DNA from 3 places in the Xenorhabdus siamensis genome. Region 3 is predicted to be linked to each of the others. Evidence: predicted binding sites of a transcription regulator. Region 3 holds the regulator's gene; each other region holds the start of a gene.
What was found. Region 3 encodes CRP, which controls carbon source genes, mostly activating them, when cyclic AMP is high. Its sites were predicted from a motif close to ATGTGANNNNNNTCACAT; they were not measured.
Positions count from the first base shown of each region.

Region 1: the regulator CRP is predicted to act here: its motif matches at 1,458-1,475, upstream of cdd (cytidine deaminase).
Region 2: the regulator CRP is predicted to act here: its motif matches at 4,506-4,523, upstream of udp (uridine phosphorylase).

Region 1 covers NZ_JBBMXE010000011.1:47,276-53,763, forward strand. The annotation lists gene metG (methionine--tRNA ligase) at 1-76, shown strand, start outside; gene AAC852_RS11965 (CidA/LrgA family protein) at 230-670, shown strand; gene AAC852_RS11970 (CidB/LrgB family autolysis modulator) at 673-1,368, shown strand; gene cdd (cytidine deaminase) at 1,531-2,415, shown strand; gene AAC852_RS11980 (NAD-dependent malic enzyme) at 2,630-4,327, shown strand; gene sanA (outer membrane permeability protein SanA) at 4,533-5,255, shown strand; gene yeiB (DUF418 domain-containing protein YeiB) at 5,290-6,408, opposite strand; gene folE (GTP cyclohydrolase I FolE) at 6,469-6,488, opposite strand, start outside.
Region 2 covers NZ_JBBMXE010000003.1:91,674-98,161, forward strand. The annotation lists gene ubiE (bifunctional demethylmenaquinone methyltransferase/2-methoxy-6-polyprenyl-1,4-benzoquinol methylase UbiE) at 1-568, opposite strand, end outside; gene rmuC (DNA recombination protein RmuC) at 642-1,997, opposite strand; gene AAC852_RS02945 (DedA family protein) at 2,018-2,548, opposite strand; gene AAC852_RS02950 (tyrosine-protein phosphatase) at 2,658-3,440, opposite strand; gene udp (uridine phosphorylase) at 3,626-4,381, opposite strand; gene AAC852_RS02960 (GntP family permease) at 4,624-6,003, opposite strand; gene AAC852_RS02965 (GntP family permease) at 6,172-6,488, opposite strand, start outside.
Region 3 covers NZ_JBBMXE010000005.1:396,951-403,438, forward strand. The annotation lists gene spfP (small protein SpfP) at 133-180, shown strand; gene yihA (ribosome biogenesis GTP-binding protein YihA/YsxC) at 274-897, opposite strand; gene ppiA (peptidylprolyl isomerase A) at 1,289-1,855, shown strand; gene AAC852_RS05690 (aminodeoxychorismate synthase component II) at 2,185-2,760, shown strand; gene crp (cAMP-activated global transcriptional regulator CRP) at 2,957-3,589, opposite strand; gene AAC852_RS05700 (phosphoribulokinase) at 3,996-4,865, opposite strand; gene AAC852_RS05705 (YheU family protein) at 4,988-5,206, opposite strand; gene AAC852_RS05710 (LysE family translocator) at 5,367-5,972, shown strand; gene murP (PTS N-acetylmuramic acid transporter subunit IIBC) at 5,974-6,488, opposite strand, start outside.

The sequences.
Region 1 (6,488 bases), on a different contig from region 3:
AGCAGGTCCTGGAGGAAAAGACATTTTCCTGTTAAGCCCGGACAGCGGTGCGCAACCTGGTATGCAGGTTAAATAATCACCTGATATTCTGAAAAACTGATGCTCTAAGAAGCTAATGCTCTGAAAAATAGTAAAGCGGGTTTTTTGAACCCGCTTTTTAATGTGACCTATAGCACATTAACAGTATTAATCGTATGATAACCCTCTTTGTATTGAGGAATTATACGTTATGTCTTTTCAAAACGTACTGATGGCAGGTTGGCGATATCTGCGTGCATTTGTGCTGCTCTACTTATGCCTCATTGTAGGGAATCTCATTTCAGCACATCTCCCCTTCTCTCTCCCCGGTAGTATTATTGGCTTGCTGCTTCTGTTTTGTTTGCTGGCGCTTCAGATTATTCCCGCTCATTGGGTAAAACCGGGCTGTAGCTTATTGATGAAAAACATGACATTGCTCTTTTTACCCATCGGGGTCGGCGTTATGGAATATTATCCACAACTGAGCCAGCAGATACTCCCGATTGCCCTTTCCTGTATCATCAGTACCGTCATCGTCATGATTACCGTTGCTTACAGCTCTCATTATGTCCACCGCGAACGCACTATTATCAGCTCTAATCACAAAAAACAATTATCAGAACAGAAATCATCACAACAGGAGGGAAAATAAAAATGCTAAACCATATCTGGTGGTCATTGCCATTGACCCTGGCTGTCTTTTATGTAGCCAAAAAACTCTCTGTCCGACTCAGACTTCCTGTTTTCAATCCCTTATTGATATCAATGGCAGTCATTATTCCTCTGCTGCTGCTGACTCATACCTCTTATGAACACTATTTCGCCGGTAGCCGGATATTGAATGATTTGTTACAACCTGCTGTTGTTGCTCTAGCCTTTCCACTGTACGAACAGCTCCATCAAATCCGTGCTCAATGGAAATCTATTATCAGTATCTGCTTCATCGGCAGTGTTACTGCAATGGTCACAGGTACAGCTATTGCTTTATGGGCAGGCGCTACTCCTGAAATTGCGGCTTCTGTATTACCAAAATCAGTGACAACCCCTATCGCCATGGCAGTCGCTCATTCTATTGGAGGTATTCCAGCCATCAGTGCCGCCTGTGTCATTGCTGTTGGTATTTTAGGTGCAATTTTTGGCCATAACTTGTTTAATTTCTTGAAAATTAAAACCCAAGCCTCCAGAGGACTGGCAATGGGTACAGCTTCTCATGCCGTAGGAACGGCACGATGTGCTGAAATAGATCATGTCGAGGGTGCATATAGTTCGCTGGCACTGATGACTTGCGGCGTTATTACTTCATTAATTGCCCCTTTCTTATTTCCTGTGTTATTGCACCTTTTTGGCTAGTTACCAAAAAGTGAAAAAATCATTTAAATAGTAAAAAATTTGACATAAGTTGTTAAAATAATATCTTTGTTACATAAATTTCATTAATTATATGGTATATATCACATTACAAACCTAACTGATCATCCTAGAATAACCTTCGATTAATTTGGAGATTATTCTATGCAAGCTCGTTTTCACGCTATCTGGTCAGAAATCACACCTAAATTGCAAAAGGCTCTATTGCCCTACATTGGTCATGATGATTTTCCGGCTATGCTGACAACAGAGCAGGTGGAGTCGATTAAGCAGAGCTGCGGCTTTGATGATCATGCGCTAGCACTTGCCCTGTTGCCACTCGCTGCGGCCTGCTCCATTGCGCCTATCTCACACTTTCATGTCGGTGCCATTGCACAAGGAGAGAGCGGAAACTTCTATTTTGGTGCCAATATGGAATTTGTGGGCGTTCCGTTACAGCAAACTGTCCATGCCGAACAATCAGCCATTACTCATGCCTGGTTACGTGGTGAGAAAAAATTGCTATCCGTCACTGTTAATTGTTCTCCTTGCGGCCATTGCCGCCAATTTATGAATGAATTAAACAGTGGAACAAAATTGGAAATCTGTTTACCTGATCGTCCACGGTTAACGTTGGCTGACTATCTGCCAGAGGCATTCGGCCCACGTGATTTAGGAGATACTCCCTTGTTGCTGGATAGCATTCATCATGGCTATCAGTTGGATACCAATGACGAACTCGTGCTGGCTGCGCTGGATGCTGCGAATCAGAGTCATTCACCTTATAGCCATTCCCACTCAGGTATTGCATTGATAGATGAGCAAAATCGTGTTTATACCGGTCGCTATGCAGAAAATGCGGCATTTAATCCGAGCTTACCCCCTTTGCAGGCAGCACTGATATTGATGAACTTATCAGGCAGTGATTGCCGAACCATCAAACGGGCAATATTAGTAGAAGGGCAAAACAATCATTTATCACAATGGAATGCGACTGAATCCACCTTAATTTCCCTCGGCTGTAAACAGACAGAGTGCTATACATTCTGACAGTTTCATTGCTAAAAATGGCTATTCTGGAAGAATTTTGGGTAAAAATGAGAAATTAAATAACATTTAATTAGCTAATTCTGTATGTTATCTCTCATTTTTGCTCATGATAGACATATTTAAGTAACATTTACTGTACTTATTTTTTTTATCTTCTTAGGATCTATCGCTGATTTGCCGATTTTGTTATTGATTAGTCCAAAGAGTAAGCATCATGGAACTGGAACACGAAAGTAAACGTCCTCTCTATATTCCCTACGCTGGCCCCATCCTGTTGGAATTTCCCCTGTTGAATAAAGGCAGCGCCTTTACGGAAGAAGAACGCAGCAATTTCAATCTGCATGGCTTATTACCTCAAGCCGTTGAAACAATTGAAGAGCAGGCCGAACGTGCTTATCGTCAATATTGCGATTTTAAAAATGACGCAGATAAACATATTTATCTGAGAAATATTCAGGACACCAACGAAACTCTTTTCTACCGGCTTCTTGACGCCCATCTCAGCGAGATGATGCCTATTATTTACACGCCAACTGTCGGTGAAGCGTGTGAACATTTCTCTGACATTTACCGCCGTGCCCGTGGTTTGTTCATCTCTTACCCAAACCGGGCTTATATTGATGATATGCTACAAAACGCGACTAAACAGAATGTTAAGGTCATCGTTGTCACCGATGGTGAACGTATCCTGGGTCTTGGCGATCAGGGGATTGGTGGAATGGGGATCCCTATCGGTAAATTATCTTTATATACCTCCTGTGGCGGGATCAGCCCTGCCTACACCCTACCTGTCGTGTTGGATGTGGGGACGAATAACCCGCAACGCTTGAACGATCCACTGTACATGGGCTGGCGCCAGCCTCGTATTACAGGCAAAGAATATGATGATTTCGTAGATGAATTCATTCAAGCTGTAAAACGTCGTTGGCCGAATGTACTGCTGCAATTTGAAGATTTTGCCCAACAAAATGCGATGCCATTATTGACTCGCTACCGCAATGATCTTTGCTGCTTTAATGACGATATTCAAGGTACAGCCGCTGTTGCTCTCGGTAGCCTGATTGCCGCCAGCCGTGCTGCAGGCCGTCAATTGAAAGACCAAACTGTGACCTTCCTCGGTGCGGGCTCCGCTGGTTGTGGTATTGCTGAACAAATCATCGCCCAAATGAAATCGGAAGGTTTAAGTGATGAACAGGCCCGTGCCCGTGTATTCATGGTTGATCGCTTTGGGCTGCTCACTGATAAGCAACCAAATCTGCTGGATTTTCAAAGTGTACTGGTTCAGAAAAGTAGCGCACTGCAATCCTGGGATGTTAACAATGATAGCCTGTCGCTAATGGATGTTGTACGCAATGCCAAGCCTACTGTTTTGATTGGTGTTTCTGGTCAGTCTGGTCTGTTCACGGAAGAAATTATCCGTGAAATGCATAAACATTGTGAACGTCCAATTGTAATGCCGCTGTCTAACCCGACATCACGCGTCGAAGCCCGTCCTGAAGATATTATTAACTGGACAGAAGGTAAGGCATTGGTTGCAACTGGTAGTCCATTCTCACCAGTACAATATGAAGGCCAAGAATTCCCAATTGCACAATGCAATAACTCTTATATCTTCCCTAGTATCGGGTTAGGTGTTATTGCAGCCGGAGCCAAACGCGTGACAGATGATATGCTAATGGCTGCCAGCCGCGCATTAGCAGATTGTTCACCACTGGCACATACGGGTTCTGGCCCGTTATTGCCATTGATCGATGATATTCAGAGCGTTTCCCGTAAGATCGCTAAAGAAGTCGCGAAAAAAGCCCAGATTCAGGGAGTAGCAACGGTTACTTCTGAAGATGCACTTGAAGAAGCTATTGAGCGTAACTTCTGGAAACCAGAATACCGCGTCTATAAACGCACATCATTCTGATATATTATCAACTGGCCTGCCGATAACATTGACAGGCCTTTTAGTAAAAAACTTTAGTAATAAGTACTGCTAATCTCCATAATCCCATAAACATACTAATAATAAAGCGTATTCTATCCGGTATGTTCATCCAATACTTGCTTCGGTATATCAAGTAAAGTAGCCTTTGATCACGTGTTTATAATTATGTAAAAGGCAAAAAATAATGTGGAAGCGCCTGATTACCAGTCTGATTTTCATAATAGCTGTTTTTATGCTATCAGCTATTATGCTTGATCGCTGGATCAGCTGGAAAACCGCTCCCTATGTTTTTGATGATCTTAGACAGTTACCTGAACGGGAAGTTGGTATGGTATTGGGTACATCCAAATATTATAAAACTGGTGTGTATAACCAATATTATTTCTATCGAATTCAAGGTGCTGTTAACGCTTATAACAGCGGGAAAGTAAAATACCTGCTGCTGAGCGGAGATAATGCCCAACACAGCTATAATGAACCAAATACAATGCGAAAAGACTTAATCAAGGCTGGGATCCCTGCCTCAAAAATTGTGATGGATTTTGCTGGCTTTCGCACATTAGATTCGATTGTCAGAACCCGCAAAGTGTTTGATACCAATGACTTTACTATCATCACCCAGCGTTTCCATTGTGAACGCGCTCTGTTCATTGCAATGCACATGGGAATAGAAGCACAATGTTATGCGGTGTCTTCCCCCAAAAATATGATGACTGTACGTATGCGAGAAGTGTTTGCTCGCCTCGGCGCTTTAGCTGATCTTTATATTTTGAAGCGTGAGCCGCGTTTTCTGGGTCCTCTGACACCAATTCCTATCCAGCAGGTCGCTCCTGGCGGAATTGAGGGCTACCCTGCCGTATCACCAAAAGAATTACAGGAACTGGAGAAAAAACAGCCCAATAAATAAGAGCCTATTTTTCAAACAATAGGCTCCGCACGGTTTAAAATCTTTCTACCAATTTTCCAGACAGACTCTGCCAAAGTGTTTCAACAGGTCCTTTTTGATGATATTTCAACCACCAGCAGGCGAACCCAACATTACATCCCCAGACGAAAGGAACAAATATTAACAATTCCAAACGGGTGAACTGATTAAATAGCGCCCAATGATAAAAAAGTACGGTACAAATCAAAGTTTGCATTAAATAACAGGTTAACGGCATTCTGCCAACCTGCTGGAACCAGAAAATAACTCGATAACGGGAAATAACCGGCCAGAATCCATAAATCAGTGCCACATAAGCCAACGCCAGGAATGGCGTCGCTAATTCAGCGGTGGTATGACGAACAGTCAAGGCGGCAAAATAACTGTACGGATATAAATACTGAACTAACAGAGCAACAGAGTGGATCACCAAACCAACGACAAACAGCCACAACGCCATCCGACGATAATGGTAACTACTGTATGTTCCTTTCAACCATCCATTACGTACTAACTTTGCTCCACAAAGCATTGTCCCAACCATTTGCCAGCCATACTGTACCGCAGTCACTATCATTGCCCCACTGACCTGATGCATACGATGCTCTATCGCCAATAGCCCACCATGGGTTTTCCAGTAAACTTCATGAAAAATATCCTGTTCTAATGGACGCCAGAAAGTACTATTTTCTTCCACTGGAAATAATCCCAACAGATAAAACATCATCAAACCGAACAGGTAAAAAACAATCCCCTGGCCAAACAGATTGTGACGGGTATTGATCAAATGCAACGCAAAAATACCGGCCAAACCATATGACAGCAAGATATCGCCATCCCACAGTAAAATCCCGTGCAATAAACCAATAACAGCCAGAATCAACAGCCTGCAAAGATTCCAGTTATGCTCTCGTTGCCTCAATAACTCAAGTGACGCACCAAACAGTAGCGTTAAAATAAATAAAAATTTTCCCTGAGCAAAAGTACTCAAGGCAGACCATGTTAATACATCAGAAAATGAGACATCCTCTTTATAAAAGAGATTCATATAAGCAGCATATGGCAACGCAAAACTAGAGATATTCAGTAATAATATGCCTAAAATGGCGAAACCACGCACACTATCAAGAGCCACAATCCTATGGCTCGTTACTCCACTATTTAACTGACGACTTGTCATGATAATAAAGATAGATCACGATAAGTGTAAGTGGC
Region 2 (6,488 bases), on a different contig from region 3:
TGTGGAACGAATAGACATCATAAACTTTGCTCAACGGTGCCAACACAGGTTTGGAAAATTCCAGTACTAATAAACGTCCGCCAGGTTTCAGGACACGGTACATAGAACGCAGGGCTTTGTCTTTATCCGTAACATTACGCAGGCCGAATGAAATAGTAATGCAGTCAAAATAGTTATCCGCAAATGGTAATTCTTCAGCATTAGCCTGAACATAGCTGACATTGCCAACGATGCCGTTATCACGCAGTTTTTCCCGCCCGACTTTCAGCATAGAATCGTTGATATCTGCCAGAACGACTTCTCCCTTCTCTCCTACAAGGCGGGAAAATTTCGCAGTCAGATCCCCTGTTCCCCCTGCCAGATCAAGGACCCTATGACCACGACGTACACCACTTGCATCAATAGTGAAACGCTTCCAGATACGATGAATGCCAAACGACATTAAATCATTCATCAAATCGTATTTTGATGCGACAGAGTGAAATACCTCCGCCACCATATCTTTTTTCTCTTCTTTGGCTACAGTACGGAAACCAAAATGAGTGGTTTCTTTCGATTGATCTGCCATGTTATTTGTCCGCTTTTCATTCAAAAAATTATAGCAAGTGTACCAGCCTTTCCGGTAAAACCCTATTCAGACTTTACTCATTAACCAATAAAGATTGGAAAGATTTATCAATAACCTGTGAGTCGATAGGACGTTTAATATCCACACCTAAATCACGAAATCCTTCAGCCTGCTTAATCAGGTTTCCCCTTCCTTCTGTCAGCTTTTTCATTGCCAAATGGTAACTTGCCTGTGCTTTACTGAGGCTTTGTCCTAAGCCCTGCATATCATCCACAAACAATCGCATTTTGTCATACATTCTGGCCGCTTTTTCCGCAATCAAGCGTGCATTCTGGCTTTGATATTCATAGCGCCAAAGGTTATTGATAGTGCGGACAGCCACAAGAAGTGTCGAGGGGCTAACCAACATAATATTATGCTTCAGTGCCTCGTCGAGTATTTCAGGAGTCTGGTTAAGTGCCACCAGATAAGCGGGCTTTACAGGGATAAACATCAAAACATAATCCAGTGAACGCACTCCCGGTAACTGTTGATAATTTTTACGGCTAAGTGCCCGGATATGACCTCTTATGGAGTTTATATGCTCCTGTAATGCCTGTATTTGCTCTGTTTCATCATTGCTATTGAAATAACGTTCATAAGCAATCAATGACATTTTGGCATCAATAATGACATCTTTTCCTTGTGGTAAGTGCACAATCACATCAGGCTGAAAACGATCACTATTTTCTGTTTTAATGTTAACCTGTGTATGAAACTCATGTCCTTCACGTAAACCGGATGCCTCCAAAACCCGTGCCAAGACCATTTCCCCCCAATTACCCTGCATTTTGTTATCCCCTTTCAGGGCTCTTGTCAGATTAATCGCCTCTTTTGCCATCTGGGCATTAAGCTGCTGAAGGTTACGGATTTCATGGGTTAGTGTATGCCGTTCACGAGCTTCCTGTCCGAAACTGTCTTGCACCTGACGACGGAACCCTTCTAATTGTTCACGGAAAGGCATCAACAGGTCATTGAGACTTTGGCGACTGTACTCATCAGTACGACGTCGATTTTGTTCAAAAATACGATTGGCCAGATTTTCAAACTGGGTATTCAGGCGCTGTTCACTATTAATCAAGAGACGTTGTTTCTCTTCCGCAGCCAGTCTGCTTTCTTCAAGCCGAGTACTCAATTCACGCAACTCGGCTTCTTGTACGCTATTGATTTCACGCTGAGTAAGCAATTCCTGATTTAATTGTTCACATTCAGTACGCCAATAATGGGATTGCTCTAATTTTTCATGGCTAACCGCAAGCTGGCTATGTAATTCACGCAATTCATTTTCTTTGTATTGAATACGTTGGTGAACAGAAAACCAGACAAAGCCCCCTCCGCCTAATAATCCACTTAAGCCACCAATTAACATGTATAACCAATGGATATCCACCTATACCCCCCCCGCTAACTTTACCCCATCCACTCTGCTAGCCAACGCATTCCAAAAGCTCCCGGAGCTAAAATACCAAATGCCCAAATCAGCGCAGAAGCAAAATTAGCAAGCTGGAAATGACGTTTTGGCATCGCACAAATACCTGCCACCAATGGGATTGCCGCTCTTAAAGGGCCAAAAAAACGGCCAATGAAAACGCCCCACACCCCCCAGCGTTCAAAAAATTGATGACCACGAACTAATGTTTGCGGATGGCGTGAAAGTGGCCACATTTTGCCGACATTTTCCTTGAAATGGTAACCAAACAGATAAGAAACCCAATCACCGAAGAAGGCTCCTGCGGCAGCCGCTATCCATATCGGCCAAAAATTTAATCCACTTTCACCAATCAGAGCTCCCAGCCCTAATAAGATGATTGTGGCTGGCAATAACAGAGAAATGAATGCCAGAGATTCCCCAAAAGCGAGTAAGAAAATAATGGGGATTGCCCAGGCTTCATGATCTCTTACAAAATTGGTGATGACTTCGATGATTTCATGCAAACTCACATTAATCTTTCCTGTGTTAATCTTTACCGGATTTCAGGTTAGCAGTAAATGAATTAACCAATGCTAACCTGCTATTCTTATTCAAAAAATATTTACTCCTAAAAAAGATTTATTCGAGGAAATAACGTTGCAATTTTTCACGAGCTGCAATATTGAGCCCAATGTCTTTTTCCAGCCAGATATCTACACTACCATAGTGTTCATTGATGCTGTTTAGTGCAGTCATCAAAAATTCTTCCTTGACTGAATACACATAAGCCAGTTTTTCAACCACACTATCACTCATCACTTTCGCATGTTCATCCAATAGATATTCGCGATGCGGTGCCAGAGTGATATCTGTCACCAAATAATCTTCTAGCACTGTATTCAGATCTGCCCCCAGAGCAAACAATACCAGAGCAGAGCCAACACCTGTTCTGTCTTTACCCACAGCACAATGTTGTACAATTCCACCTTTCTCTGGCTGTAACAATAACTTAGCTAATGTCTTATAAGCAGGATTATTAATTGGTAACAATTGATACAGGCGCAGCATAAAATCTTGCGCATCAAACTGTTCCAGCGCTTCATGACTCAACCTATCCAGATTAGCATCAACTTCTTTGGAAAGCGGGTTAGCCGGAGCATGATGGTAATTCGCTCCACGCCACACTTGATCTGGCCTGTCTTCAATTTCACTGCTATCACGATAATCAATGATCTGGAAAAGATTTTGTTCCATCAAAAAAGCCTGATCACTATCAGTCAACATGTCCAGAGAGCCTGAACGAAATAACAGGCCTGACTTAATCTTAGAACCATTGTTCAGTGTCTTATTACCTAAATCACGGAAATTGATCCCGCCATTCAAAGGAAGTAATGAGGGATGAGATAGAAATGTTGTGGTCATAATCACTCTTTCTTATTGAAGTACACGTTATTGGAACAGACTATTATCGCAACAAACTGTAATTGAAATCAGTCGTTATAAACGCAAAATGTTATGACATTATCAGATTTCAGAATGAAATAAAGTGGAGAAAACAGAAAGATTAAATGATCGGGCCAGAATATTCCGGCCCTTGAATAGAGTGATTACAACAGACGACGAGCCGCGTCGACAACAATGCCTAAAGCATTACTTTCTGTTTTTTTCAACAATTCAACATCTGGAATTTCCTGCTGAGTACGGTTAACAATCACACCCGCAACCATACCAGCACGCAACCCCTGACTTGCACACATTGTCAACAAAGTCGCTGATTCCATTTCAAAGTTCATCACTCCCATTTCCTGCCACTCTTTCATAGAGCCCTGAAAGCGGCGGACAACACGACCAGAATAGGTATCGTAACGTTCCTGTCCTGGATAAAAAGTATCAGAAGAAGCGGTCACACCGACGTGCGTTGTGGAACCTGATGCTTTTGCTGCTGCATACAGTGCGTTGGTACATTCAAAATCAGCCACAGCCGGGAACTCCATCGGAGCAAAGTGCAGGCTGGCTCCATCCAGACGAACTGCGGCAGTGGTCACTAACACATCACCTACATTAATATTCTTCTGGATCGCTCCAGTTGTACCAATACGTAAGAAAGTGCGGACACCTAATTGTGCCAATTCTTCCACAACAATTGACGTTGATGGACCACCAATACCAGTAGAGCATACAACAACTGGTTTACCATCAATTTCGGCACGCCAAGTTGTAAATTCACGATGAGAAGCCAGATGGACTGGGTTATTCATCAATCTTGCTATCTTCTCAACACGGTTAGGATCGCCTGGAACAATAGCCAGAGTTGCGCCCTGTAAGTCGTTTTTGGTAATACCTAAATGGAATACATCAGACATATTGGCTCCTCAACAGGAATATTCAAAATCAAAATACAGATACCTAAATTTAGTGAATACTCTGACATTTTTTGGTGATAAAAGTCACTTTTAGTTAATAACCAAAAGAAACGCATACATTAAATCGTGATTTAAATCACATTTATGTGTGATAAATAATACGGTGAGTATAGAGCCGAAATGGAAATAATATTCGAAGAACAATCACAAAAAGCGCTCTTCACAGAGCGCCGTTGGATCATTTACAAGATTAAATTAAGAAGCAATATGCCACACAGTCCAATTCCCCATGCAATGGTTGTCGGAATCGACCAGACGATCACTTGATGCCTCACATCCTTAATGCCCATCATCCGGTTAACCACCCAGAAAAAACAGTCATTAAAATAGCTGAGGAACAGTGTTCCCATCATTGCGGCCTGAGCAGCCACTAACATATTAATATCCGGTATCTGTTTAATAACAGGTGCTGAAATAGACGCTGCTGTAATCATTGCCACAGTACCAGAACCTTGAATGATGCGTATTAACGTCGCAATGATAAATGGGATCAAGACAGGAGTTATTGTCAGACTGGCTATATATTGTGCCAGTATTGTGCCGGTTGAACCTTCATTTAATACAGCTCCCAGCGCCCCTCCTGCACCTGACACTAATAAAATAATACCCACGGTTTGTAATCCGGTTTCCAAATGTTCAATCACCTCTTGTTTACTGACATTTGGCATCAGCTTATAAACCGCCAGCAATACACTGATTGCCAGAGCGATAATAGGTGATCCAAGAAAATTAAGAATCTGAAAATAAAAATGGTTTTCCTTACCGATAAACAGAGCTGTTTTCAACAATAATCCATTCACAACATTAGTGAAAATCAGCACGATAGGCACAACAATAGGCAGAAGAGAAATAAATAAGCCAGGTAATGGCGTGTTCGATTTCTCTTCCATATAGCTTTGATGAATTTGTCGCAGATTTTCTTCCGTTTCAACAAGCTGATATTCAGGATATTTAGTCTCTAACCATTTGGCATAGCAGGTAATACCGATAACGCATGGGATAGCCAGTATCATTCCCACCAGCATCACTTTACCTACGCTTACTCCAAATATTCCGGCCACACCAAGCGGCCCCGGTGTTGGTGGAACAATATGGTGAGTCACCACCAGCCCTCCGGCTAATGCTACTCCTAACGTCAGTACATTTCGTTTACCTTTCTTCGCCAATGCTTTCACCAGAGGATAGAGGATCACAAAAGCCGAATTAACAAATATAGGAATACTGACGATATAACCCGTGATTGCCAGCGCCCATTCTTCGCGCTTTTTACCTAACCATTTGATCAAGCTATAGGCAATTTGTTCAGTTGCACCAGAGGCTTCCAATATCCTCCCCATCATGCTTCCCAATCCGATCACAATACCAATACTACCCAATGTCGAGCCAAACCCTTTAGCGATAACTTCAACAACATTGCTCATGGTTAAACCGCCGGATATTCCTGCGATAACCGCAGCAATTAACATGGCAAGAAGTACATGAATACGAGTACGTAAGACCAGAAAAATCAGCGTAAATACCGCCACTCCCAATCCAATAATTGGAATGTAAAACTCCACCATAAAACCCCGTTTCAATATCTGTATTATTGGCGATAAATGTGCATGGTATGTCAGCCAAAGTTCTTGTTACAAGCTGTAACGAAACCTGAAGTCTTAATTAAAGTAATGAGGATTTATTTGGAATATACAGAATAAAGAAAAGCGCCCTTTACAGAGCGCTACGATGACTTACATGACGAGATTAAGTAACAATACACCACACAGCCCAATTCCCCACGCAATTGTTGTCGGAATTGACCAGACAATCATCTGTTGTTTTGCATCTTTAATACCCATCATCCGGTTAACCATCCAGAATAAACTATCATTAAAATAACCAAAGAAAAAAGCTCCTATGGTAGCTGCTTGGGCTGCCAACAACATATTTATACCTGGTATCTCGCTGATGATAGGAACGGAAATAGAAGCCGCTGTAACCATTGCAACAGTACCAGAACCTTGGATTAAACGTACTAGCGTTGCAATAATGAATGGAATCAAAATTG
Region 3 (6,488 bases):
AATGGTGTAATGACAGAGATTGATCACATAATTATGGCTAAATCGAGGTATTTATTGAAAATTAATTACAAAAAAATCTTTTTTTGATAAAAAAAATAGGGTAAAGTTATTGGCGTAGGGTACAGAGGTAAGATGTTCTATCTTTCAGACCTTTTACTTCACGTAATCGGATTTAGCTGAATATTAGCTGCCCCAGTCATCTCTTTTGACTGGGGCGTTTTTTTATGCGTGATTTACGATTGTTGCAGGAGGTGAGAAGGGAAAAGGTGGAAATTACTTCACTTCAATAGTGGGCTGGCTGAACCAGTTATTAAGTTTCTGTTCAAGTTTGTCTATGCCAATTTTTTTCAAAACAGAGAAATTCTCGATCTGAATATCACCGTCCAGCGCAGCCAATTCCTGACGTACTTCGTTTAATTGTTTTTTGCGTGCCCCTGATGCCAGTTTATCGGCTTTGGTCAGTAGTATCATGACTGGTACTTGCATCACGATCGCCCATTCAATCATTTGCCTATCCAGATCTTTTAGTGGATGACGGATATCCATCAATACCACCAGCCCCTGTAGGCATTCACGTTTCTGGAGATATTCGCCCAATGCTCTCTGCCACTTGAGTTTCATTTCTTCCGGCACTTGTGCATAACCATAACCCGGTAAGTCAACCAGGCGTATGCCTTCTTCTACCTCAAACAGGTTAATCAATTGCGTTCGTCCGGGCGTTTTACTGGTACGGGCAAGGCTCTTTTGCCGGGTCAGTGCATTCAGCGCACTGGATTTACCGGCATTTGACCGACCGGCAAACGCGACCTCAATGCCCACATCTTGAGGCAGGTGGCGAATGTCAGGTGCACTCGTGACAAAGTGGGTCGTATGATAGTTGTAGTTTTTGATGGTCAAAATGATTATCTCCCTGCGGAATACACGAAAAAACAGCGCGGTGATTATACCGAGAGCAACGGCTTGTGGACAGGTGTAACTTTATCGTGATGTTTCTATTACGACATATTTTTGCTTTTTGACTGAAATTATTTTTGCCTAACGTAGTAAAGAATATTCTGCAACTTTTTCCTGCCTAATATGTATGAAAGAACACCAAGATAGACGCTATTCCAAAAATAAACTCTACCCAGAATATGAGAATATAATATTTATTTAGATAGATATTCTTTAGCAAAACTCATCATTACTCGTAAAAGTTGGTAAATCTTTGCAACTTAGCGCTATAGGGAATTACACTTAATGAGTTTTATGGGTTTTGTTATTGACCTCAAGAATAAAGGAACCATCAATGTTTAAACGTATTTTTGTGTCGCTTATGACGGCATGTGCTATCAGTATGGCTGCTCCAGCATTGGCTGCCGAAACTCACGTGAAGCTGATGACATCAGCAGGTGAAATAGAGCTTGAACTGGATAGCAATAAGGCGCCGATTACCACAAAGAATTTCGTTGAGTATGTGAATGAGGGTTTTTATAACAATACGATTTTCCATCGCGTTATTCCCGGTTTCATGATCCAGGGAGGGGGATTTACGAAAGATATGAAACAGAAAGTCACCAAAGCCCCAATCAAAAATGAAGCTGATAATGGCTTACGTAACTTGCGTGGAACAATTGCGATGGCACGCACCGCAGATAAGGATAGTGCAACCAGTCAGTTTTTCATTAATGTGACTGATAATGCTTTTCTTGACCACGGTCAGCGTGATTTCGGCTATGCCGTCTTTGGTAAGGTAGTGAAAGGGATGGATGTGGTTGACAAAATTTCTCAAGTCAAAACAGAAAATGTTGGGCCTTACCAAAATGTTCCTGTTAAACCGATTGTGATACTTTCTGCAAAGGTTGTTTCCCAATAACCTTGATGAGAAAAACACGTTTTTTGCCTGAAAGATAGAGAATGAGACGGTATTGGCCTGTTATTACACTTTTTGAAGTTTCAGGGTTTTTAAAGTGCCGTCTCCCTTTCTCACTCCTCTACGTTTTCACACGAAAAAGACCTCACTGTGGATATGTGCCGCTGTCTGGCGGTAATCCCTGCCCCTATTTTAAAAATGTCTATGTGGTATGATGACTGTCCCGCTACCGTTGGTGCTGCTTTACCTAATTTTACCGTGATACAGAACGCATAATGTCCAATAGGACAACGCAATATATAAAACTATAAAAATCAGTAGGATGAACTCCTATGTTATTAATAATAGATAACTACGACTCTTTTACATTCAATTTATATCAATATTTTTGTGAGTTAGGGGCAAATGTTTTAGTTAAGCGTAATGATGAATTACAGCTTGAAGATATCGAGAAATTAGCACCGACTCATTTAGTGATCTCTCCGGGGCCTTGTACACCAGATGAATCAGGGATCTCACTGGAAGCCATTTCACATTTTGCCGGGAAAGTGCCGATTTTGGGGGTGTGTCTCGGACATCAAGCGATTGGTCAGGCTTTTGGCGCGAGTGTTGTTAAAGCCCGTGAGGTGATGCACGGAAAAACCTGTTTAATTCACCATAACCAGCAAGGTGTATTTAAGGGATTGAATCGTCCACTGACAGTTACCCGTTATCACTCTTTGGTTATTGCCGCAGAAACGTTACCTGCATCCTTTGAGGTTACGGCATGGAGCCAGCATGATGGTAATGTGGATGAAATAATGGGAATACGTCACCGTACTCTCCCCTTGGAAGGCGTGCAGTTCCATCCGGAAAGCATCCTGAGTGAACAAGGACATGAACTGTTAAATAATTTTCTTAAATATTAACGAAGAACGATTTACTTCCTCTTTTGGCTACTGTTTACGGCCATTTTTTTACGAAGCATTTGTGGGCAGGTGATATCACTAAATTATGCACCAGCGGGTTTCATTTTGTTAAGGGATGAGAGAAGCTGAAGGATGGAAAGCAAAAAGCCAGTGCTCTATGGGCCGCACTGGCCTAATTCAAGCGCAATTTCAAGAACTAGCGGGTTCCATAAACGACAATTGTTTTGCCGTGCGCAGAGATCAGGTTTTGATCTTCCAGCATTTTCAGAATGCGGCCGACAGTTTCACGGGAGCATCCGACAATCTGCCCAATTTCCTGACGTGTAATTTTGATTTGCATACCATCAGGATGGGTCATTGCATCAGGCTGTTTGGCCAGATTGAGCAATGTCTGTGCAATACGACCTGTCACATCCAGAAATGCCAGGTTTCCAACTTTTTCCGATGTTGTTTGTAAGCGGCTTGCCATCTGAGCGGATAAACGCATCAGAATGTCAGGATTAACCTGAATTAACTGGCGAAATTTCTTATAAGAAATTTCAGCCACTTCACAGGCGCTCTTAGCTCGCACCCATGCAGTACGTTCTTGCCCTTCTTCAAACAATCCAAGTTCACCAATGAAATCCCCCTGATTTAAATAAGAGAGGATCATTTCTTTACCTTCTTCATCTTTTATTAGAACAGCAACTGAACCTTTAACAATGTAGTAAAGCGTTTCTGCTTTCTCGCCTTGATGAATAAGCGTGCTCTTGGATGGATATTTGTGAATATGGCAGTGTGACAAAAACCATTCAAGAGTAGGGTCTGTTTGTGGCTTGCCGAGAACCATTCGCTTTATCCTCTGTTGTTATTTCCGCCTTTATGTTCTGAGAAGCTGACAGTTTCTCATCAGGCTGGCTTTATAAAGTCAATAGATTAACATATTAACTTGCTGAAAAACTGACAAGTAAGAATTTTATATAGGTTTATAAAGGATGCTAACATATTGGTGTAGTCATCCAGACCCATAAAACCTGCCAGCTTCGCTTGTAACTTTTGTTTGTAACACAGGAAAACATTTCTGTCTTCTCCTGTATCGCTTCAGCATATAAAACCAGTTAATAAATTACCAGAAATCTGTTTGCAGAACACCATTTACTACATTTTCATTTATAAGTGGGTGAATAGTGGGTGTTTTATCACAGGTAACATTATTTTTTGTTACCTGCGTTATTGATAATTAACTTGTGCTTAATTCAGGAAATTTTTTTGCCTTCCAGTAATTGTTGAACTAACGGAGCCATAATTAACTCCATTGCCAGTCCCATTTTTCCACCCGGAACGACGATAGTATTTATACTGGAAATAAACGAACCCTGAAGCATGGCCAGTAAATAAGGGAAATCGATTTGGCTCAGACCACGGAATCGGATGACGATAAAACTTTCGTCTAGAGAAGGAATAGCTTTGGCGGAAAAGGGGTTGGAGGTATCAACAGTAGGAACGCGTTGAAAGTTGATGTGAGTGCGGGAAAACTGTGGCGTAATATAGCGAATATAATCATCCATCGAACGAACCACGGAATCCATAACCGCCTCCCTTGAATGCCCGCGTTCACTGGTATCGCGAATGAGTTTTTGTATCCATTCAAGGTTGACGATGGGGACAACACCAATTAGCAGATCAACTAATTCGGCGACATTGTATTGCGGCGTGACAACACCACCATGTAATCCTTCATAAAACAGCATATCGGTGTTTGATGGTAGCGATTCCCAGGGCGTGAATGTACCCGGTACTTGGTTGTAGGGAACAGCTTCGTCATACGTATGCAGATATTTCCGCCAGCGGCCAGCACCTGTTTCCCCATATTCAAAGAATGTCTTCTCTAGCATATGGAAATCATTCGCTTCTGGCCCGAAGTAACTGATGTGCCTGCCTTGTTCTTTCGCTTTACGTATTTCTGCGTCCATTTCAGGGCGGGTATAACGGTGGAAACTATCCCCTTCGATAAGTGCGGCAGTGATGCCGAGTTGTTGGAAAATCTTGCGAAATGCCACACTGGTGGTTGTCGTTCCGGCTCCGCTAGAGCCGGTTATGGCAATGACAGGGTGTTTGGCAGACATAAGAAACAGACTCCTTATCATAAAAAATTGGGATGATCGTTCTCGTGATCAGCAGTATCAGGCCAATAAAACAAACCGATGTTGAATGAAATGCTATTTATTGAGCCAGAAATGATATGAAACTATGGACGGAACATCTCCTTAGGCATGATATTGACAGTCTCATGCAATTCAGACCAAACCAGCAGGGCTTCACCCCGCTCAAGCTGGCGTTTTACATCCTGTACTTTCTGTTCCAGTGTTTTTTCGAGTTCACCGTAGTCGGTGCCTTCCCGCAAGACAAAACTTTCGATCAAGTTAAGTAGAGTATCGGGTTCTACTTGTTGCCACGGGATAATCATTGTGGTCGCTCCATATCACATTATATTAGCTGCTGGTATTGCTTAGCTTTGAGGATGTTTTTTGAGTTTAACTTTCATTGTTAACTGGCCTTGTATGCTAAATAACATACTGCTATTTTCTTAGAAAGGAAATGTCAATAATTGAGGGATAAAGTACGCCATGACCGCCAGCCTGATATTCTCACTTAGCACATTTATGTTTATCTCCGCGATCACACCCGGCCCGAACAATATGTTACTGACATCATCTGGTGCCAATTTTGGGTTCCGCCGTTCGTTGATACTGTTGTTGGGAATTGTTTTTGGGATGCAAAGCGTCCTGTTGCTGTCTGCTTTTGGTATTGCCGCGTTACTGCTGGTATATCCGACCATACACACCGGCTTGAAGGTGCTCGGTAGCCTGTATTTACTGTGGCTGGCCTGGAAGACGGTGACTGCACAATACAAACGGCTGGAGGCTACACCATCCCTTGGGACACCCATTAAAAGCCATCAAGGCTGGCTATTGCAGTTTTTGAACCCGAAAGCATGGATGATGGGGTTAGGGGCTATCAGTAGCTATAGTTTAACAGGGGATTTATATATCCATTCCATTCTGGTTATCAGCGTGGTGATGTTATTGTGTAATACAGTCACCGGAATGGTATGGCTTATTTTAGGCGCTATGATTGGCCGTTTGTTAAAAAGCCGTACCGCATGGTTTACTTTCAATATCGTGATGGGGCTTTTGACAGCAGCTTGTGTACCATTAATCTGGATTAGCTGAATCAGCTCAAATCAATATTCTTGCTGCCAAAGAAAAATGTCAGCACAAAGCCACTGATATACGAAACAATCAGCCCTGCACTGTATACTGCCATGCCCATGAAAATGCCTGTTTGGGATGTCATTAAGGGCAGGGCAACCACACCGGAGGGACCGAAAACCGTATTCAGGCCGACGGGCAATCCAAACCAGGCAATCAGGCCGACAAAAAAACCACCAACAGCGCCACCAAAACAGGCGGTAACGAATGGTTTGATGCGAGGCAATGTTACACCATAAATCAAGGGCTCACCGATCCCTAAAAAGCCCGGAATAATAGCTCCTTTGATTTGAGTGCGTAATAACGACTCTTTTTTGGCTCTGACATATAGCGCCAGTGCAGAGCCTACTTGCCCTGCTCCTGCCATTGCCAGAATCGGAAACAGGGAATTAAACCCTTGTGTTTCTACCAGAGCAAAATAGACTGGCACAAAACCCTGATGCACACCGAACATCACGGCTATCAAAAATAATCCCG